DNA from 3 places in the Spirillospora sp. NPDC049024 genome. Region 2 is predicted to be linked to each of the others. Evidence: riboswitches for the same ligand, from Rfam matches in the RefSeq annotation. Region 2 holds a riboswitch; each other region holds the start of a gene.
What was found. Region 2 has a riboswitch for cobalamin ahead of bluB (5,6-dimethylbenzimidazole synthase). Riboswitches for the same ligand answer to the same signal wherever they lie in the genome.
Positions count from the first base shown of each region.

Region 1: it holds a riboswitch for cobalamin, as region 2 does, so the genes downstream of both, cobN (cobaltochelatase subunit CobN) here and bluB (5,6-dimethylbenzimidazole synthase) in region 2, are expected to answer to the same signal.
Region 3: it holds a riboswitch for cobalamin, as region 2 does, so the genes downstream of both, AB0C21_RS07240 (ribonucleoside-diphosphate reductase subunit alpha) here and bluB (5,6-dimethylbenzimidazole synthase) in region 2, are expected to answer to the same signal.

Region 1 covers NZ_JBEZFD010000023.1:129,953-136,841, forward strand. Annotated here, with positions in the region: gene cobN (cobaltochelatase subunit CobN) at 1-1,556, opposite strand, end outside; cobalamin riboswitch at 1,611-1,732, opposite strand; gene AB0C21_RS34230 (ferredoxin-like domain-containing protein) at 1,805-2,899, shown strand; gene AB0C21_RS34235 (precorrin-8X methylmutase) at 2,896-3,516, shown strand; gene AB0C21_RS34240 (precorrin-2 C(20)-methyltransferase) at 3,516-5,003, shown strand; gene AB0C21_RS34245 (cobalt-precorrin-6A reductase) at 5,014-5,751, opposite strand; gene cobM (precorrin-4 C(11)-methyltransferase) at 5,736-6,491, opposite strand; gene cbiE (precorrin-6y C5,15-methyltransferase (decarboxylating) subunit CbiE) at 6,488-6,889, opposite strand, start outside.
Region 2 covers NZ_JBEZFD010000020.1:136,751-143,639, forward strand. Annotated here, with positions in the region: gene AB0C21_RS31640 (LLM class flavin-dependent oxidoreductase) at 1-677, opposite strand, end outside; cobalamin riboswitch at 820-1,013, shown strand; gene bluB (5,6-dimethylbenzimidazole synthase) at 1,049-1,678, shown strand; gene AB0C21_RS31650 (glycosyltransferase 87 family protein) at 1,572-2,756, opposite strand; gene AB0C21_RS31655 (sensor histidine kinase) at 2,892-4,022, shown strand; gene AB0C21_RS31660 (response regulator) at 4,019-4,696, shown strand; gene AB0C21_RS31665 (BlaI/MecI/CopY family transcriptional regulator) at 4,735-5,118, shown strand; gene AB0C21_RS31670 (M56 family metallopeptidase) at 5,115-6,023, shown strand; gene AB0C21_RS31675 (pyridoxamine 5'-phosphate oxidase family protein) at 6,265-6,732, opposite strand; gene AB0C21_RS31680 (MFS transporter) at 6,784-6,889, opposite strand, start outside.
Region 3 covers NZ_JBEZFD010000003.1:349,838-356,726, reverse strand. Annotated here, with positions in the region: gene AB0C21_RS07265 (GNAT family N-acetyltransferase) at 1-315, opposite strand, end outside; gene AB0C21_RS07260 (group II truncated hemoglobin) at 375-1,142, opposite strand; gene AB0C21_RS07255 (copper resistance CopC family protein) at 1,215-1,748, opposite strand; gene AB0C21_RS07250 (YcnI family copper-binding membrane protein) at 1,745-2,455, opposite strand; gene AB0C21_RS07245 (MFS transporter) at 2,531-3,166, opposite strand; cobalamin riboswitch at 3,274-3,491, shown strand; gene AB0C21_RS07240 (ribonucleoside-diphosphate reductase subunit alpha) at 3,632-5,998, shown strand; gene AB0C21_RS07235 (ribonucleotide-diphosphate reductase subunit beta) at 5,995-6,889, shown strand, end outside.

The DNA.
Region 1 (6,889 bases), on a different contig from region 2:
AGGTTGCCGTGCTTGCCGACGTGGACGATCGCGTGCGCGCCGAACTCGTCCGACAGCCACCGGTACGCGGCCAGGTAGTGGTGGCTGGGCGGCAGGTCGGGGTCGTGGTAGATCGCGATGGGGTTCTGGCCGAAGCCGCGCGGCGGCTGCACCATGACGACGGCGTTGCCGGCGCGCAGGGCGGCGAGGACGATGTCACCGTCCTGGACGAACAGCTCCCCGGGCGGCGGGCCCCAGTGCCGCTCCATCCCCTCGCGCAGGTCGGCGGGCAGGGTGCGGTACCAGCGCTCGTAGGACGCGGCCGAGATGCGCACGGGGTTGCCCGCGAGCTGCTCCTCGGTGAGCCAGTCCTCGTCCTGGCCGCCCGCCGCGATGAGCGCGTGGACGAGGGCGTCGCCGTCCTGCTCGTCGACGCCGGGGAAGCCCTCCCCGAGGTCGTATCCCGCGTCCCGGAGCCGGGCCAGCAGCCGGACGGTGCTGGCCGGGGTGTCGAGGCCGACGGCGTTCCCGACGCGGGCGTGCTTGGTCGGGTACGCCGACAGCATCACCACGACGCGGCGCTCGGCGGCGGGGGTGTGCCGCAGCCGGGCGTGCCGGACGGCGATGCCGGCGACCCGCGCGGCCCGCTCGGGGTCGGCCGCGTAGACGGTGAGCCCCTCCTCGTCGACCTCCTTGAACGAGAACGGGACCGTGATGATCCGGCCGTCGAACTCGGGGATCGCGACCTGCGACGCCGCGTCCAGCGGGGACAGCCCGTCGTCGCTCGCCTCCCAGGCGGCCCGGCTCGTGGTGAGGCAGAGGCCCTGCAGGATCGGGACGTCCAGCGCGGCGAGGGCGCCCACGTCCCACGCCTCGTCGTCGCCGCCCGCCCCGGCCGTCGCGGGCCGCGACCCGCCCGCCGCGAGCACGGTCACCACCAGCGCGTCCGCCCGGCGCAGCGTGTCGAGCAGCTCGGGCTCGGCGGTGCGCAGCGACGAGCAGAACACCGGCATGGCGCGCCCGCCCGCGTCCTCGACGGCCGTGCACAGCGCCTCGACGAACGCGGTGTTGCCCGCCATGTGGTGGGCGCGGTAGTAGAGCACGCCGACCACGGGCCCGCCGCCGTCGCGGGCGGCGCGGTCGAGCCGCCCCCAGGCCGGCGCCGGGGCCGGCGGCGCGAAGCCGCGCCCGGTCAGCAGCACGGTGTCGGACAGGAACGCGTGCAGTTCGGCGAGGTTGGCGGGGCCGCCGTGGGCGAGGTAGGCGTGCGCCTCGGCGCACGCGCCGCCGCTGACCGTGGACAGCTCCATCAGCTCGGCGTCGGGCGCCTGCTCGCCGCCGAGGACGACGACCGGGCGGGGGCCCGCGAGCAGCGCGTCGAGGCCGTCCTCCCAGGCGCGGCGCCCGCCGAGCAGGCGTACCACGACGAGGTCGGCGCCCTCGGTCAGCTCCGGGAGGTCATCGACGGTGAGCCGCGCCGGGTTGCCCAGGCGGTAGTCGGCGCCGGACGCCCGGGCGCTCAGCAGGTCGGTGTCGGACGTCGACAGCAGCAGGACCGTGCGGCCGTGCTCGGACACGGAGCATCCTCCCCCTGGGGTCCTCGCCCCGGTAGCGGGTGTCGCGACGGCAGGAGTCTCCTGGCTCCCGGATCGACGCTCGCCCCGGCCTTCCCGTCCTCGCGGACAGTGGCCTACAGCGGGGTTCGCTCCCCGGTCACAGTGGCGGGACCGCGCCGGATTCGCACCGGCTTCCTCCCATTGCCATCGCCTGGGCAGAAGAGTACGGCAGCGCGGTCGCCCTGCAAACTGTGGTTAACATCCTCCCCGTGCCGAATGTCAGAGCCCGCGCCGACGCGTGCCCCGGGGCGCTGCGCACCCACGACGCCGCCGACGGGCCGCTGGCGCGCGTCCGCGTCCCGGGCGGCGCGGTGTCCGCCGCGCAGCTCGCGGTGCTCGGCGCCGCCGCCCGCGAGCTGGGGCGGGACGTGATCGAACTCACGTCCCGCGGCAATCTCCAGGTGCGCGGCGTCCGCGATCCGGCGGCCCTCGCGGCCCGGCTGGAGGCGGCCGGGCTGCTCCCGTCGGCGACGCACGAGCGGGTGCGCAACATCGTCGCGTCCCCGCTCGGCGGGCGCGGCCCGCGCGGCGCCCTCGCGACGGACCCGCTGGTCACGGCGCTGGACGAGGCGCTCCGCGGGCGTCCGGGGCTGGCCCGGCTGCCTGGCCGGTTCCTGTTCGCGCTCGACGACGGCACCGGCGACACGGCCGCGCTGGACGCCGACGCGGCGCACACCCCCGGCGGCCTCCTGCTGGCCGGAACGCGGCTCGGCCCCGTCCCCGGCGACCCCGTCGCGGCGCTGCTCGCGGCGGCGGAGGCGTTCCTGGAGATCCGGGGGGACGCCTGGCGGCTCGCCGAGGTGCCGGACGGCGTCCGCCGCGTCGCGGAGCGGCTGGGCGCGGCCGTGCGGGAGACGCCGCCGCGCTCGGACCCCGCCCCGCCGCACGCCGGGCCCATCGCGCAGCGGGACGGGCTCGTCGCGCTGGAGGCCGTGCCCCCGCTCGGCCGGCTGTCCGGCGCGCAGGCCGAGTCGCTCGGCGGAGTCGCGGACGAACTGCGGGTGACTCCGTGGCGCAGCGTCGTGCTGCGCGACCTGGACCGCGGCGAGGCGGGCCGCGCGGCGGAGGCGCTCGCGGCGGCGGGCTTCGCGACCGATCCCGCGTCGCCGTGGGTGGGCGTGACGGCCTGCACCGGGAGCCCCGGGTGCGCGAAGTCGCGCGGCGACGTGCAGGGCGAGGCGCGGCGCTTCGTCGAGGGCCTGGGCCGCGCGCCCGAGACCCCCGTCCACTGGGCGGGATGCGAGCGGCGCTGCGGGATGCCCCGCGGCCCGGTCGTGCTGAGGACGGCGGAGGGACAGCAGTGATCGATTACGTCCGGGACGGCGCCGAGATCTACCGGCGGTCGTTCGCGACGATCCGCGCGGAGGCCGACCTGTCGGGCCTGCCGGAGGACGTGGCGCGGGTCGCGGTCCGCATGATCCACGCCTGCGGCATGACGGACCTGGTCGAGGACCTGGCCTGGTCGCCGGGGGTGGTGGCGCGGGCGCGGGCGGCGCTGCTGGCCGGCGCGCCGGTCCTGTGCGACGCGCGGATGGTCGCGTCCGGCGTGACCCGCGCGCGGCTGCCCGCCGGCAACGAGGTCGTGTGCACCCTGGGCGAGCCGGGCGTGCCGGAACTGGCGGAGCGGCTCGGCACCACGCGGAGCGCGGCGGCGCTGGAGCTGTGGGGCGACCGGCTCGGCGGGGCGGTCGTGGCGATCGGCAACGCGCCGACCGCGCTGTTCCGGCTGCTGGAGCTGGTCGAGGCGGGCGCGCCCCGCCCGGCGGCGGTCCTCGGGATCCCGGTCGGGTTCATCGGGGCGGCCGAGTCCAAGGAGGCGCTCGCCGCGAGCGGCCTGGACCATCTGGTGGTGCGCGGGCGGCGCGGCGGCAGCGCGATGACGGCGGCGGCGGTCAACGCCGTCGCCAGTGAGGCGGAGTGATGGCGGGACGGCTGTTCGGCGTGGGCGTCGGGCCCGGGGACCCCGAACTGGTCACGGTGCGGGCGGCGCGGCTGATCGGCGAGGCGGACGTGGTCGCGTTCCACAGCGCGCGGCACGGCCGCAGCATCGCCCGGGCCATCGCCGAGCCGTACCTGCGGGACGGCCGGATCGAGGAGCAGCTCGTCTACCCGGTGACGACGGAGACGACCGGCCACCCCGGCGGCTACCAGGGCGCGCTCGAGGAGTTCTACGCCGACTGCGCCGCCCGGCTCGCCGCGCACCTCGACGCGGGGCGGACGGTCGTGGTGCTGAGCGAGGGCGACCCCCTGTTCTACGGGTCGTACATGCACCTGCACAAGCGGCTCGCGCCGCACTACCCGGCCGAGGTGGTGCCGGGCGTGACGTCGGTGAGCGCGGCGTCGGCGGCGGCGGGGCGGCCGCTGGTGGAGCGGGAGGAGACGCTGACCGTCCTGCCCGGGACGCTGCCCGGCGAGGAGCTGGCCGAGCGGCTGCGCACCGCGGACGCGGCGGCGGTCCTCAAGCTCGGCCGGACGTTCCCCAAGGTCAGGCAGGCGTTCGAGGACGCGGGCCGCCTGGCCGACGGCTGGTACGTCGAGCGCGCCGCCACGGGTCGGCAGCGCGTCCTCCCGCTCGCCGAGGTCGACCCGGCGGACGTGCCCTACATGTCGCTCGCACTGCTGACCAGCCCGGCGGAGCGCACGTTCGAGGCCCCTCCCCCGGCGCGTCCGGAAGGGGCCGGTCGCGTGTGGGTGGTCGGGCTCGGGCCGGCGGGGCGGCCGTGGCTGACCCCGGAGGCGCAGGACGTCCTGGCGTCCGCCACCGACCTCGTCGGCTACGGCCCCTACCTGGACCGGGTGCCGCCGAACCCGAGGCAGCGGCGGCACGGGTCCGGCAACCGGGTGGAGGCCGACCGGGCCCGGCACGCGCTGGCGCTCGCGCGGGACGGGGCCCGCGTCGCCGTCGTCTCGTCCGGCGACCCCGGGGTGTTCGCGATGGCGACGGCCGTGCTGGAGGCGGCGGCCGAGGACGAGTTCGCGGACGTGCCGGTGCAGGTCGTGCCGGGGCTGACGGCGGCGCCGGCCGTCGCCGCCCGGGCGGGCGCTCCCCTCGGGCACGACTTCTGCGTCCTGTCGCTGTCGGACATCCTCAAGCCGTGGGACGTGGTGGCGCGGCGGCTCCGGGCCGCCGCCGAAGCCGACCTGGTGCTGGCCCTCTACAACCCCTCGTCGAGCCGGCGCAGGCACCAGCTCCCGGCGGCGCGCGACCTGCTGCTGGAGCACCGCTCCCCCGAGACCCCCGTGGTGGTCGGGCGGGACGTCGGCGGGCCGGAGGAGAGCGTGACGGTGACGACGCTCGGCAAGCTGGACCCCGAGCAGGTCGACATGCGGTGCCTGCTCATCATCGGCTCGTCCGCGACGCGGGTGACCGACCAGGGCGTGGTCTACACCCCGCGCCGCTACCCCTGAGCCTTCGCCGCTACTTCAAGACCCAGGCCGCGGCAGCGGCCACGTCCTCCGTCGACCCGACGCCTTCGGGGAGGGCCGGACGGTCGACCATGACGACCGGCAGGCCCGCCCCGCGGGCGGCGGTGAGCTTGGCGCGGGTCATCGCGCCGCCGCTGTCCTTGGTGACGAGGACGTCGAGGCGGTGCTCGCGGATCAGGGCGCGCTCGCCGTCCACGGTGTAGGGGCCGCGCGCCAGCAGGACGTGCACGTTGGACGGGACGGGCGGCTCCGGCGGATCCACCGACCGGGCGAGGAACCACGCGTCGGTCCGCGCGGCGAACACCGGGAGGCTGCGGCGGCCGGTGGTGAGGAACGCGCGGGCACCGTCCGGGAGCGCGGCGGCGGCGTCCGGCAGGGACGGGACGCGCCGCCAGTCGTCGCCGTCCTCCTCGACCCAGCCGGGGCGGCGCAGCGCGAGCAGCGGCACGCCCGTCAGCCGCGACGCGTGCGCGGCGGAGGCGCTCATCCGCTCGGCGAACGGGTGCGTCGCGTCCACGAGGCGGTCGATCCGGTGCTCGCGCAGCCACGCCGCGAGCCCTTCGGCGCCGCCGAACCCGCCGATGTGGACCTCGCCGGCGGGCAGCCGCGGGTCCGACACCCTCCCCGCGAGGGAGGACACGACGTGGATCCCGTCCTGGCCCGCGCCGGTCAGCCGGGCCGCGAGGGCGCGGGCCTCCGCCGTCCCGCCGAGGATCAGGACGCGCCGCACGCCCGGTCCCGCCCGGCGCTGTAGAGGTGGCTGTCGGGGAACGCCGACGCGGTGAGGACGCGCCCGACGACGATCACCGCGGTGCGGCGGACCCCGGCCTCGCGCACCCGGGCGGCGATGTCGGCCAGGGTGCCGCGCAGGACGAGCTCGTCCGGGCGGCTGGCGCGGGCGACGACCGCGACCGGGCAGTCGGCGCCGTAGCGGGGCACGAGCTCGGCGGCGACCTCCTCGATGCGCTGGACGGCCAGGTGCAGCACCATCGTGGCGCCGCTCGCGCCGAGGGTGGCGAGGTCCTCGCCGTCCGGCATCGGGGTGGCGCGGACGGCCGTGCGGGTCAGGATGACGGTCTGGCCGACGCCGGGGACGGTCAGCTCGCGCCCGAGCGAGGCCGCCGCCGCGGCGAACGCCGGGACCCCGGGGACGACCTCGTACGGCACGCCCGCCGCGTCGAGCCGGCGCATCTGCTCGGCGACCGCGCTGAACACCGACGGGTCGCCGGAGTGCAGGCGCGCGACGTCGAGGCCGTCGCGGTGCGCGGCGGTCAGCTCGGCGACGATCCCGTCCAGCGTCATGTCGGCGGTGTCGACGAGCCGGGCGCCGGGCGGGCACGCCTCCAGCAGCTCCACCGGCACCAGCGACCCCGCGTACAGGCAGACGGGCGCGGACTCCAGCACCCGCAGCCCGCGCACGGTGATGAGGTCGGCGGCGCCTGGCCCCGCGCCGACGAAGTACACCGTCACAGGGTGTCCTTCCGGGTGGACCAGACGGTGACGGGCATGGCGGGGCGCCAGCCGGTGAACCCGCCGAGCGGGGCGGCGCGCTCGACGCCGACGCGGACCAGCTCGCCGCCGTGGGTCCGGCGGAGCTCCACCAGCCGGGCCTCCGATTCGAGGGTGACGGCGTTGGCGACGAGGCGGCCACCGGGCCGGAGCGCGTCCCAGCAGCGGTCCAGCAGGCCGGGGACGGTGAGGCCGCCGCCGATGAAGACCGCGTCCGGGATCGGGAGGCCTTCCAGCGCGTCCGGCGCGCGGCCCTCCACGACGCGGACGCCGGGCACCCCGAGGACCTCGGCGTTGCGGCCGATCCGCTTGGCCCGCTCCGGGCCGTCCTCGACCGCTATCGCCTCGCACGACGGATG
Region 2 (6,889 bases):
TCGTCGTCCAGGCAGAGCGTCGCGTACAGGGCCGGGGTCGCGGCACCGATGAGCTCGCGTTCCTCCGCGTACGTCGCCGCCTCGGGCGGGTAGGGGAGCCATCCGTCGGCGAGACGGGCCACGCGCGGCAGCGCCGGCCCGCCCCCCGCCAGCCAGATCGGCGGCCCTCCCGGACGCTTCGGCGGGGGCGCGAGCCGCACGTCCGAGAACGCGAAGTGCCGGCCCTCGTAGGAGACCGCGCCGCCGGACCAGAGCCGCCGCATCGCCTCGATCGACTCCTCCATCCGGCTGACGCGGCTGCCGAACCCGATCCCGACCGCTGCGAACTGGGCCTCGGTGGCGGGCACCGGGAACCCGGCCCCCATGCCCGCGATCAGCCGCCCGTCCGACAGGCGGTCGAGCGTGGCGAGCTGGTGGGCCAGCAGGATCGGATGGCGCAGCGCCGGCAGCAGCACCGCCGTGCCGAGCGCGACCCGCTCGGTGGCCTGCGCCGCGGCGGCCAGCAGCATCAGCGGATCGGCGCGCGGCCTGGTCACGGGACTGTCGCCCGCCCAGACCGAGTCCAGCCCCATCTCCTCGGCGCGCCGCGCCTGGGCGATGAGGCGCCCGGGTTCGTGCTCGCCCAGCAGGTCCTGCTCTCTCGTCGGCAGCAAGTAGCCGACCTCCAGCCTCGCCATCGTCCCCTCCGACCGATCGTGGTTCCGCAACCATAACCGTTGACTTCTCATTTTTGAAGTATGAGATTCAAGGAGCAGTAGGATACGCTTCGCAGCGGCCCCGTGATCGCTGAGGGAGTGGTCGTCTCGGTAGGGTTCCGGGTGGCATGAACTGATGCGGGGTGCCCCATGTGGGGAGAATCGGGAAGCCGGTGAGAATCCGGCACGGGCCCGCCGCGGTGACCGGGGAGCAGCCGCCCACGCGCGTACGCGCGGCCACTGGCCGTCAGGCCGGGAAGGCGGGCGGTCGAGCATCGATCCGGGAGTCCGAAGACCGGCCCCGCTCCACACGGCCGCAGTTCGCGGCGGCCTGTCGCAGCGGGAGCCTGCCCATGGACATCTATGACGCCATTCACCGCCGCCGCGACGTGCGCGGCGAGTTCACCGGGGAACCGATTCCGCGGGACGTCCTCGACCGGGTCCTGGCGGCGGCGCACGCCGCGCCGAGCGTCGGGCTGTCCCAGCCCTGGGATTTCGTCCTTGTCGGCGACCCTGCCCTCCGGCGGGCCTTCCACGGCCACGTCCGGTCCGAGCGGGCCGCCTTCGCCGCCACCCTGACGGGCGCCGCCGCCGAGCGCTTCGCCCGGATCAAGATCGACGGGGTGCTGGAGTCAAGCCTGTCGATCGTGGTGACCTACGATCCCGAGCGCGGCGGCCCGGCGGTCCTCGGGCGGCATGCGATCGCCGACGCCGGGCTGTACTCCGTCTGCCTGGCCATCCAGAACCTGTGGCTCGCCGCGACCGCCGAGGGGCTCGGCGTCGGATGGGTGTCGTTCTACCGGGAGCCGTACCTGCGCGACCTGCTCGGCATCCCGGAGACGATCCGTCCGGTCGCCTGGCTCTGCCTCGGCCCCGTCACCCACCTGGAACGCGTTCCGGATCTCGAACGGCACGGCTGGCGGCGCCGCAGGGCACTGGACGCGGCCGTCCATCACGACCGCTGGACGGGGGCTGCGGGCTGACCCGGAGGCGGAGGACCATGTAGGCCAGGAAGGACAGGCCCGCGAGCAGATAGCAGTTGGCGACCGGGGTCAGGAGGTGGAAGCCGTACTCGCGCGGGCCGCCGTCGCGGGGCGTCCACCACAAGGGCGAGACGGCGAAGAGGACGTAGGCGGCCGCGGCGCTCTTGCGGTGGCCGTTCCGCAGGAGCACCGCCAGGGCCGGGACGATCCACACCCAGTGGTGCGCCCAGGAGATCGGGGAGACGAGCAGGCCCGTCGCGCCGGTGATCGCCGTCGCGCTCAGCCAGTCGCCTCGCCTCGCCCAGACGGCGGCGACCGCGAGGCCGGAGACGCCGATGGCCGGCGGAACGGGCGTGTACCAGTCGCCGACCTCGGCCGTTCCCCCCGATATGCGGGCCAGCGTGCCGTAAGGGGACTGGTTGCTGATGTACGGGGCGCCCACGCGAGAGGTGTCGTAGAAGGTGTGCAGCCAGTAGAGGCGGGACGCGTCCGGGGCGACGGCGTAGGCCAGGAAAGTGCAGACGGCGAAGGTCGCGGCGGCCGTGGCGGCGTCCTTGGTCCGCCGGCTCAACAGGAGCAGGACGACGAAGACGGCGGGCGTCAGTTTGATCGCGGTCGCCACTCCGATGCCGATTCCGGCCGGACGGCCTCGGGCGACGCGGTACAGGTCGGCGAGGACCAGGGCGAGCAGGAAGAGATTGACCTGTCCCAGGAAGAACGACTGCCAGACCGGCTGGAGGAGCAGGCCTGCCGCCACCACGACCACGAGTGGGATTCTGTGACCGGCCATTCTCGCCGTCAGCGCGCACGCCCCTACGAAGGCGCCCAGCGAGGCCAGTTGCCACAGCATGCGGGCAAGGACGAGCGGCAGGGCGGCCAGCGGAACGAACAGCGCCGCCATGAAAGGCGTGTTGGTGAAGTAGTGGTCGGCGACCTGCTCCTGGTAGAGGCGCGAGCCGTCCGTCACGATATGGCCGCCCAGCCAGTAGATGCGGAAGTCCAGGGAGTCGTACACGGCGGAGAAGACGACGACTGCGAGGACTTCGACGGCGAGGAGGAAAGGCGCCCAGCGCTTCATGCCGGCAACGGTGTCGCCGGAGGCCCGGACCGCGCATCGAGCCACCGGACACATTGGCGAAAGGCACTTTGTAGCCTGCGGGATTACGCCCCCGGGCCAATGTGCCGGGACGGGGGCGGCGGTTACGATCGGCGCATGTCAGCCCTGCCGTTGCGCCGCCTGAGCCGCGGCACGGGGACGGTCCTCGCCTGGAGCGGCGCCGCCGTCTACCCGGTGGTCCTGTTCGTCACGTTCTCCCATGGAAGGACCGCCTTCCAGCAGTTGGAGATCCCCCTTTCGACCGGGCTCACGGTCCTCGTGCTCTTCCTGCTGCGGCGCCGGGCGACGGTCGCCCACGTGATCCTGCTCCTCGCCTGGATCCTCGCCCTGCTGGCCCTGCCGGTCGGGACCGTCGGCGGCCTGCTGGTCCTGCTCCCCGGCGTCTCGGCCGGGTACATCACGGCGACTCGCCCTCGGAAGGTCTCCGTCCCCGTCGCCGTCACCACGTTCCTCCTCCAGGCCGCGGCGGTCACCGCGTTCCTGCAGGCCGACGAGGTGCTGCTGATGACCGTCCTGCTGGGGGCGGCCGTCGCGTTCATGGCGGGGAACTCGATCAGGACGCGGCGCGCGCACGCCGAGGCGATGCGGGAGCAGGCCACCGCGCAGGCCGTCTCCGCCGAGCGGCTCCGGATCGCGCGGGAGCTGCACGACATGGTCGCCCACAGCATCGGGATCATCGCGATCCAGGCCGGAGTGGGCGGACGGGTCATCGACACCCGGCCCGCCGACGCCCGCGACGCGCTGGCGGCCATCGAGGCCACCAGCCGCGACACCCTGTCCGGGCTGCGGCGGATGCTCACCGCACTCCGCAAGGACGACCCGGGGGCGGCGCCGCTCGGCCCCGCCCCCGGCCTCGCCGGCCTCGACCGCCTCGCCGAGGCCGCGCGGGACGCGGGCGTCGCGGTCGACGTCCGGACGGCGGGCGAGCCGAGGCCCCTGCCGCCGGACGTCGACCTGTCCGCCTACCGGATCGTCCAGGAGGCGGTCACGAACGTCGTCCGGCACGCGGGCACCGACCGCTGCCGGGTGACGGTCGGCTACGGCGACGGCGACCTGGCCGTCGAGATCGAGGACGACGGGCGCGGCGGCGTGGTGGGCACCGGGTACGGCCTCGTCGGGATGCGGGAGCGGGTCGCCCTGCTGCGCGGCGAGTTCGCCGCCGGGCCGCGCCCCGGCGGAGGGTTCCGGGTGGCGGCGCGGATCCCGGCGCCGGCGGCGGCCGCATGACGATCCGCGTCCTGCTGGCCGACGACCAGCCGCTGATCCGCGCCGGCCTGCGCGTCCTGATCGCCGACACCCCCGGCATGGAGGTCGTGGGCGAGGCCGCGACCGGGGCCGAGGCCGTCCGGCTCGTGGCGGAGACGGCCCCGGACGTCGTCGTCATGGACATCCGCATGCCCGACATGGACGGCATCGAGGCCACCCGGCGGATCAGCGGCGCGGGTCCCGGCACCGCCCACGTCCTGATGCTGACCACCTTCGACGACGACGACTACGTCTACGGCTCGCTCAGGGCGGGCGCCGCCGGCTTCCTCGTGAAGGACATGGCGCTGGAGGAGATCCTGGCGGCGATCCGCGTCGTCGCCGGCGGGGACGCCCTGATCGCGCCGAGCGTCACCCGGCGGCTGATCGAGGAGTTCGCGGCGCGTCCGGAACCGGCCGCCGGGCGGTCCCGGCACGTGGAGGGCGTCACCGAGCGCGAGCGGGAGGTGCTGACCCTCGTCGGGCGCGGCCTGTCCAACCAGGAGATCGCCGCGGAGCTGGTCATCAGCGTGGCCACCGCGAAGGCGCACGTCGCGCGGCTGTTCGCCAAGCTCGGCGCGCGCGACCGCGTCCAGCTCGTCATCATCGCCTACGAGCTCGGCCTCGTAGCACCCCCTACAGGCGGTAGTACTACCTGACGTGGTGAGGGCCGGGACCGTCGGATAATCTGGTTTGCGTGAAGGGTCTGGGAGAGCTCGAACGCACGGTCATGGAGGTCCTGTGGGCACGGGAGGAAGCCGGACGCCCGGCGGCCACCGCCCGGGACGTGAGCCGTGCCCTCGCCGACGACCGCGACCTCGCGCACACCACGGTCATGACCGTCCTCGACAGGCTCGCGAAGAAGGGCTTCCTGGAACGCGAGCGCGACGGGCGCGCCTGGCGCTACCACCCGGTGGCGAGCCGCGAGATGTACGTCACCGAGCTCATGCTCGGGGCCCTGAACGAGACCGGTGACCGCGACGCGGCGCTCGCGCACTTCGTCCGCTCCGTGTCGAGCGACGAGATCGACGTGATCCGCCAGACCCTCGCGGGCATCACCGGCAAGGAACCTCCGGCATGACCGGCACCGCCCTGCTCGCATTGATCTCACTGGGGACCGTCGGCGGGGCGCACCTGCTGTCCCGGGCCCGGTGGACGTGGCGCACGCCTCGGATCGGGATCGCGCTCTGGCAGGCCCTCGGGCTGTGCTGGGGCGTCGCCACGATCGGCGCCCTGCTCGGGCTCGCCCTGATCCCGTACCGCAAGGGCGTCCTCGGCGGGCTGCCCGGCCTGTACGACGACCAGGCGGCCCGGCTCAACCCGGTGCAGGTCGCGGCCCTGCTCGCCGCGATCAGCCTGACCGGCGTGCTCCTGGTCATGCTGATGTTCGCGGTGCTGCGGGTCGTGCGGGCCCGGCGGCGGCACCGCGCGCTGCTCGCGCTGGTGTCGCGCCGCGACTCCTCGGTGCCCGGCACCCTCGTCCTCGACCACCCCGGCGCCGCCGCGTACTGCGTGCCGGGCGTCCGCTCGTCCAAGGTCGTCGTCAGCGCCGGCACGCTGGAGCTGCTCGACCGCGGCGAGCTGGCCGCGGTGCTCGCGCACGAGCGCGCCCACGCCCGCGAGCGGCACGACCTGGTGCTGCTGCCGTTCGCGTCGCTGCGCCAGGTCTTCCCGCAGTTCCGGCTGGTCGGACGGTGCCTGGACGCGGTGGAGCTGCTGATCGAGATGGCCGCCGACGACCGGGCCCGGCACGGCCGGCCGCCGCGCGAGCTGGCGACCGCGCTGCTGCGCTTCGCCGCCGCCCGCCCGGCCGCCGCGCCGTCCGGCACGCTCGGCGTCGCCTCGCACAGCGACATCCCGGTGATGGCGCGGGTGAACCGGCTGCTGGAGCCGGAGCCGCTGCCCCGCCGCGTCCGCGTCGCCGCGTCGATCGCCGTCCCGGTCATCGCCGGCCTCCCGCTGCTGCTCCTCGTCCTGCCGCACTAGTTTTTCCGCAGTCCCGGCCCACTTCGCTCGCCTGGCGGCTGTGTTTGCCACAGTCCCGGCCCACGTAGCTCGCCTGGCGGCTCGCTACGTGACCGGGCCTGGGCGAACGCGGCATCGCTTCGCGATCCGCCCGGTTCCGCTCGCCTCCGGCTTCGCTCCACCGGGCAGGTCACGCGTTCGCGCGCACGGCCGAGGCCATTTCGCAACACGCCCTGACCCTCCGGCGCCGCCCACCGTGCCGCTAGTCGGCCAGGACAGTTCCGTAGAGGCGGTCGACGCGCAGGCGGATCACCAGCCGCCGGTCCTTCACCATCTGCTCCAGGAACGCCCGCTCGTCGGCCGGGTCGTCGAAGCCCGGCGTCATCGCGAGCAGCTCGCGGCCGGTCGCGTCACCGGGCTCCTCGCTGACGGCGGACAGCTCCGCGGCACCCTCGGCGACCGCGAACGATAGGTGGCCGGGGCCGGACGCGTGCAGCGCGGCGCGCGGGTCGCGCAGGAGCTGCTTCACCTTCGCCCGCCCGTCCGTCGTGGAGATCCGCACGACGCGCTCGCCCGGATCCCACGTGTAGACGACCGTGGAGACGTGCGGGTGGCCGTTCTTCTTGTTGGTGGCGAGGACGGCGAACTGCTGCTCGCCCAGGAGCCGGGACAGCTCGTCCTCGGTGACGGGCTTGGGGCCGGGTCCCTGGCCGGGGCCGTACTCGGTCATCGTGATCTCCTTCAGAGCTCGGTGGGGGACGGGTTCGGACGGGCAGTGGGTTCAGACGGCGGCGGGGGCGGACTCGACCGGCGCGGCGCCGGCCGCGGGCGCCGGGCGGCGGAGGACGATCAGCGACACCGCGAGCGCGGCGACCAGCAGGCCCGCC
Region 3 (6,889 bases), on a different contig from region 2:
CAGCTCCACCACGCCGGTGCCGGTCTCGCCGCCGCCGGACCAGACCATCTGGCGGCCTTCGAGGACGAAGACCGGCTCCCAGTCCGGCGGCGGGACCGCGGGGCTGCTGAACATGTCGGCGAGCTCGCCGCGGCCGAGCAGCCGGGCGAGGTCGGCCCACTCCGCCGGCCCCGGGTCGGCGGACACCGTGGAGAAGGTCGCGACTCCCGGCAGGTAGGTCGCGGCCCGGCCGAGGCGGCGGGCGAGGCGCGCGTGGTGGCCGCGGAGCGACTCGCCCACGGGGTCGTCGAGCACCACGTCGTCGCGGTCCACCATGGTGCGGTACCTCTCAGGACGTGCGTGCAGGTCAGCGCCCTGGATGCTACTGCCTGGGGTTACTTCGAAGGGATGTAGGGCGGGGCGACGCCCCAGCCCCAGTGGGGCATGGGGGCTTCGAGGGGCGGCTCGGCGCCCGCCTGGGAGTTGGCGAGGGCGATGCGCGTGCCCCACTCGATGTAGGACGCGAACGCGGCGCGGAACTCCGGGTCGTCCGGGAGGCCGACCTCGTCCGCCGCGTCCATGAGGAGTGAGACCCAGCGGCGGCGCTGCGCCTCGGTGATGGACCTGCCGAGGTGGTGCCGCACCATTGCGTGGTAGCCGCCGCGCTCGCGGCTGTAGCGCTCCGGTCCGCGGAAGACCTCGCCGAGCCACGCCGCGACCCACTTCGGGTGGTCCGGGGCCATGTGCTCGAAGAGGGGGCGGAGCAGGTCGTCCTTGAGGACGTTCGTGTAGAAGTGCTCGGTGAGCCGTTCCAGCGCCTCGCTCCCGCCCGCCCAGTCGTACATGGTCGGGACGGACGACCCGGCGCCGCGCACGGCCGTCCGCTCGTAGTGCCGCATCTCCTCGATCCGCTGGACGTACGGCTTGATCTCGGCGAAGAACGCGGGGAAGTGCTCGCCGCCCCGGAAGCCGCGCATGTGGTCGTCGGCCGACGTCCAGCAGATGCGCAGGATGTAGGACGACGGCTCGTCGACGCACCTGGACAGCTCGTAGTCGACGCACTGCGGCGCCGCGGCGAGGGGGACGGCGGCCCGCGCGTAGGCGGCCTCGAACTCCCCGGCGTCCCCCGGATCGATGCTGTAGCGGATGTACTCGACGATCATTGGCGCCCCCAGGCTGCTTCCGGTCGGGTTATCACTGTAATCCTGTAATCACCCGACCGGAAGCGAAAACGATCAATCCTGGGCGGAGGAGCGGCGCAGCCAGGCGGCGGTGCCGGCCGCGGCCGCGAGGACCAGGGCGATCAGGCCGATCCAGAGCCAGCCCGACGACCCGCCCGAATCCTCGGCGGCGACGATGGTCTTCCGGACCGGCGTCGGCGTGGCGGGCTGGGCGGCACCGGAGGAGCCCCGCACGGTGAACGTGTAGGTGCCCTCGACAGGATGGCCGTCCGACGCCACGACGCGCCAGCCCACCGTGTACTCGCCGTTGGGCAGCGTGCCGTTCACCGCCTGGGTGACCTTGTTGTCGACCGCCTGCGCCGACCCGGCCTGGTACTGCTTGCGCGACGCGTCGGTCACGACCACGCGCGGCAGCCGCACCGGATCCGTGTACGTCAGGACGATCTGGGACGGGGGCGCGACCGCCGAGCCCTTCGCCGGGCTCGCCGACGCCAGCGCGGTGTGCGCCGACGCCGGGACCGCGGTCGTCGCCAGGACCGCCGCGAGCGCCGCGGAGCCGGCGGCCCCGCGCAGCACCGCCCGGATCATGACCGGCTCCGCGCCCGGGTCAGGCCGTACGCGCCGACCGCGATGCCGGCCACGCCGGCCGCGATGCCGATGCCGCCGAGCAGCCGTGCCGTCCCGTCGTCGGGCGCCGCGGACGACGCCGCGGCGGCGGGCTTCACCTGGGCGGTGAGTCCGGTGGGGCTCAGCGAGCCCTTGGGGAGGAGCTTGAGCACCGGCGAGGGGTGCTCCGGCTCGTTCGCCCCCTCGGCGGGCGGCTGGTCCCACTTGACGACCTCGCCGCCGGAGTAGGTCTGGTCGGCCTTGAAGACGAGCCGGTCGGTGTCGGTGGGCAGCGGCCCCATCGAGACGTCGAACTCCTCGAACCGGCCCGGCTCGATCCGGCCGCCGCTCCAGGTGATCTTCGTGACGGCCTCGGTCAGCTCGCCGCCCTCCGTCTTCACGGGCTTCGGCAGCTTGGACTTCTCCACCTTCACCGTCCAGCCCGGTGCCGGCCGGACCGACACCGACGACAGCGGGTGGTCGACCGGCAGGTTCACCACGAGCTTGGTGGTGGAGGCGTCGTCGCGCTCGTTCGGCACGCGGAACGAGACCTTGGTGTACGAGCCCTGCTCGGCGGTCTTGGGGTTGACGCTGACGTGCGCGGACGCCGCCGCGGCCAGGCCGATCACGGACAGTGCGGCGAGGGACGCGACCGCGCCGGCGCGCCGGGCATGCGGAAGGAAGGGCATTGCGGAACTCCGTTCGAGTCGTACGGGAACGACCGGGCGCCGCGAGCCGGCGTCCGGTGGCGTACGGCGCTCCGCTCAGAGGTGAGCGAGCGCCCTCGAACGCGGCGGGGGACCCCGCCGGACGACCTGGTGCCGCAGGATCCGTCCCACCGCCGTGCCGGCGTCCGCCGCCGGCTCGGTCCGGTAGGGGCGTACTGGAGGCTCGGCCGGTTCGACGGCGAGCAGAGATAGCAGCAGCCGGATCGGGCGGTCCGCGAAGGCGGCGACCCGCCGGGCGAGCGACCACGCGGCCCGCTCGCCTCGCCGCAGCCACCACGCGGCCACCAGCGCGGCCGTGCAGTGCGCGAGCGTCATGACCAGGCCGTTCCCGCCGTGCGCGGCGGGGAGCGCGACGGGTTCCATGGCGCCCGCCATGGCGGCGTGAGTCTCGGGCATGGTGTGGGCCGCCGGTGCGGTGGCCGCCGTGAACAGCGTGTGCAGGGCGAACTGCCCGCCGAGGAGCCCGCCCAGGATCGTCGCGAGCGAGCGCTCGTGGCCCGCGAGCATCAGCGTCACGCCCAGGACGGCCCCGAATCCCATGATCGCCGCCCAGGGCGGCACCGCCGCGCCGCCCGCCAGGACGTGCCCGAGGATCGCGAGCGTGGCGCACACGGTGGCGAACACCACCGCGCGCGCGGCCCGGAACAGCGGCTGCGACGCATGGGGGATCATGACGCTGACCATCGTCCCACCCGCGGTGCGGGATGCGCAGCCGACCCCGGATACCGCGCCGACACGCCCAACATCTTGGGGTTGTGCGTTGATCGTCAACTAGATGTAGGGTTCAACCCCGTGCTGGTCCGCCCCCGCCGTTTCGCGGCGGGGGCGGCGTGAGAGGGAACCCGGTGGGAGTCCGGGACTGCCCCGCAGCGGTGAGCGGGAACGACCGCCGTCATCGAGCACTGGGCCGAAGGGCCTGGGAAGCGACGGCCAGTAGGACGCCTCGGGAGAGGCGGCGCCCGCGAGTCCGAAGACCTGCCCGCACGCGAGGCCGGGTGACCGGCCTCATCTTCGGGGGTCCGGGTCCGTCCCGGATCGACACGTCCAGGCCTCGCGGGTGGGCCGGGGGCGGAGCGCGGCCTGCCGCCGCGCGCCGTTCGCATGCCTCCGCGAGGCGGCTTGCGAGGGGAGAAGCACGTGACACAGGCTCTGGCCGCGCCGCCGGCGGAGATCACGGCCGAGGTCGAGGCGGCCTGCGAGGCGGTACCGGGGGTCGAGGCCGGCCGGGTGCTGGCCGCGGTCCGGTCCGCGGCCGGCCTCGACGCGATGGCACTGCGGGACCTCGCGATCGGGGAGGCCGCCGCGCTCATCCCCGCCGAGCCCGGATACTCCAGGGTCGCCGCGCGCCTGCTCGGCGGCCGGATCCGGGACGAGGCCGCGGCCGCGGGCGTCCGCACGTTCGCCGAATCGGTCGCCGCCGCGCACCGCGAGGGCCTCCTGGCGGACGGCCTGGCCGCCTTCGTCGCCGCCAACGCCGCCCGGCTCGACGCGCTCATCGACGAGGGTTCGGGGGGCGTGGGAGACCGTCCCGCCTCGGAGAACGCGTTCGGGGCGGACGACCGGTTCGAGTACTTCGGGCTTCGCACCGTCTACGACCGGTACCTGCTCAGGCATCCGACGACGCGGCTCGTCCTGGAGCGACCGCAGCACTTCTTCTTGCGGGTCGCCTGTGGTCTCGTATTTCCCGACGGAGTCGGGCCGGGGGGTGTGGGGGGTCGGCCCCCCGCAGGCGACACGGCGGTGGACGAGGCCGCCGAGCTGTACGGGCTGCTCAGCACGCTGTCGTACCTGCCCAGCTCGCCGACGCTGTTCAACTCCGGGGCCCGCCGCCCGCAGCTCTCGTCGTGCTTCCTGCTCGACTCGCCGCGCGACGAGCTGGAGTCGATCTACGACCGGTACGGCCAGGTCGCGCGGCTCAGCAAGTACGCGGGCGGCATCGGCATCTCCTGGACGCGGGTCCGGTCGCGGGGCTCGCTGATCCGGGGCACGAACGGGCACTCCAACGGGATCGTCCCGTGGCTGCGCACGCTCGACTCGTCCGTGGCCGCGGTCAACCAGGGCGGCCGCCGCAAGGGCGCGGCGTGCGTCTACCTGGAGCCGTGGCACGCCGACGTCGAGGAGTTCCTGGAGCTGCGCGACAACACCGGCGAGGACGCGCGCCGCACCCACAACCTCAACCTGGCCAACTGGATCCCGGACGAGTTCATGCGCCGCGTCGAGGCCGACGGGACGTGGTCGCTGTTCGACCCGAAGGAGGTCCCCGAGCTGACCGACCTGTGGGGCGACGAGTTCGACGAGGCGTACCGGGCGGCGGAGCGGGAGGGGCGGTTCGTCCGGCAGATCCCGGCCCGCAAGCTGTACGGGCGGATGATGAGGACTCTCGCCGAGACCGGCAACGGCTGGATGACGTTCAAGGACGCCGCCAACCGCGCCTGCAACCAGACCGCCGAGCCCGGCAAGGTCGTCCACCTGTCGAACCTCTGCACGGAGATCCTGGAGGTGACGGGCGACGGCGAGGCGGCCGTCTGCAACCTCGGATCGGTGAACCTGGCCGCGCACGTGGGGCCGTCCGGCGTCGACTGGGAGCGGCTCCGCTCGACGGTCCGCACCGCCGTCCGGTTCCTGGACCGCACCATCGACCGCGGCTTCTACCCCACGCCCGAGGCGGAGAAGGCGAACCGCAAGTGGCGGCCGGTCGGGCTCGGCGTGATGGGGCTCGCGGACGTGTTCTTCACGCTCCGCCTGCCGTTCGACTCGGACGAGGCGCGCGAGCTGTCGACGCGCATCGCCGAGGAGATCGCGCTGGCCGCCTACAACGCGTCCGCCGACCTCGCCGCCGCCCACGGGCCGCTGCCCGCCTACGGCATGACCCGCACCGCGCGCGGCAGGCTCCACCTGGACCACTTCCCGGACGCGGCGCCGTCCCGTCCCGCCGACTGGAACGCGCTCCGCGCCCGGGTCGCGGAGGTGGGCCTGCGCAACTCGCTGCTCGTCGCGATCGCGCCGACCGCGACGATCGCGTCCATCGCGGGCTGCTACGAGTGCATCGAGCCGCAGGTGTCCAACCTGTTCAAGCGCGAGACGCTGTCCGGCGAGTTCCTGCAGATCAACCGCTACCTGGTGGAGGACCTGAAGTCGCTCGGGCTGTGGACGCCGGCCGTGCGCGAGGCGGTCAAGAAGGCGAACGGGTCCGTCCAGGGGCTCGTCGACCTGCCGGAGGAGATGCTGTCGCTCTACCGGACGGCCTGGGAGCTGCCGCAGAAGGCGCTCATCGACCTCGCCGCCGCCCGCACCCCGTACATCGACCAGTCGCAGTCGCTGAACCTGTTCATGGAGACGCCGACGATCGGCAAGCTCTCCTCGATGTACGCCTACGCGTGGCGGGCCGGGCTCAAGACGACCTACTACCTGCGGTCGCGTCCGGCGACGCGGATCGCGCAGACGACGGTCGCCGCGGCCGTCTGCTCCCTGGAGAACCCCGAGACCTGCGAGGCGTGCCAGTGAACGAGCGAGCGGAGGGACGGGGGATGCTCCTCGACCCCGGCATGGACCTGACGCTGCGGCCCATGCGCTACCCGGACTTCTACGAGCGGTACCGGGCCGCGATCCGCAACACCTGGACGGTGGAGGAGGTGGACCTCGCCTCCGACCTGGCCGACCTCGCCCGGCTCACGCCCGCCGAGCTGCACCTCGTCAACCGGCTCGTCGCGTTCTTCGCCACCGGCGACTCGATCGTGGCGAACAACCTGGTGCTCAACCTCTACAAGCACGTGAACGCCCCGGAGGCCCGGCTCTACCTGTCGAGGCAGCTATATGAGGAGGCCGTGCACGTACAGTTCTACCTGACCCTCCTGGACACCTATCTGCCCGATTCGGACGAGCGCGCCAAGGCGTTCGCTGCGATCGAGCACATCCCGTCGATCCGGTCCAAGGCGGAGTTCTGCTTCCGCTGGATCGACTCGCTCGGCTCCCTGGACGAGCTCCGCACCGCCGCCGACCGCAGGGCGTTCCTGCTGAACCTCATCTGCTTCGCGGCCTGCATCGAGGGGCTGTTCTTCTACGGCGCGTTCGCCTACGTCTACTGGCTCCGGTCGCGGGGCCTGCTGAACGGCCTCGCGTCCGGGACCAACTGGGTCTTCCGGGACGAAAGCATGCACATGGACTTCGCCTTCTCGGTGGTCGACACCGTCCGGGCCGAGGAGCCCGCGCTGTTCGACGCCGAGCTGACGGCCCAGGTCACCACGATGATGGAGGAGGCCGTCCAGGCGGAGCTGGCGTTCGCCCGCGACCTGTGCGGGGACGGCCTGCCCGGCATGAGCGCCGGCGACATGCGCGCCTACCTCGAATACGTCGCGGACCAGCGGCTCGTCCGGCTCGGCCTGCCGGTCCGCTACG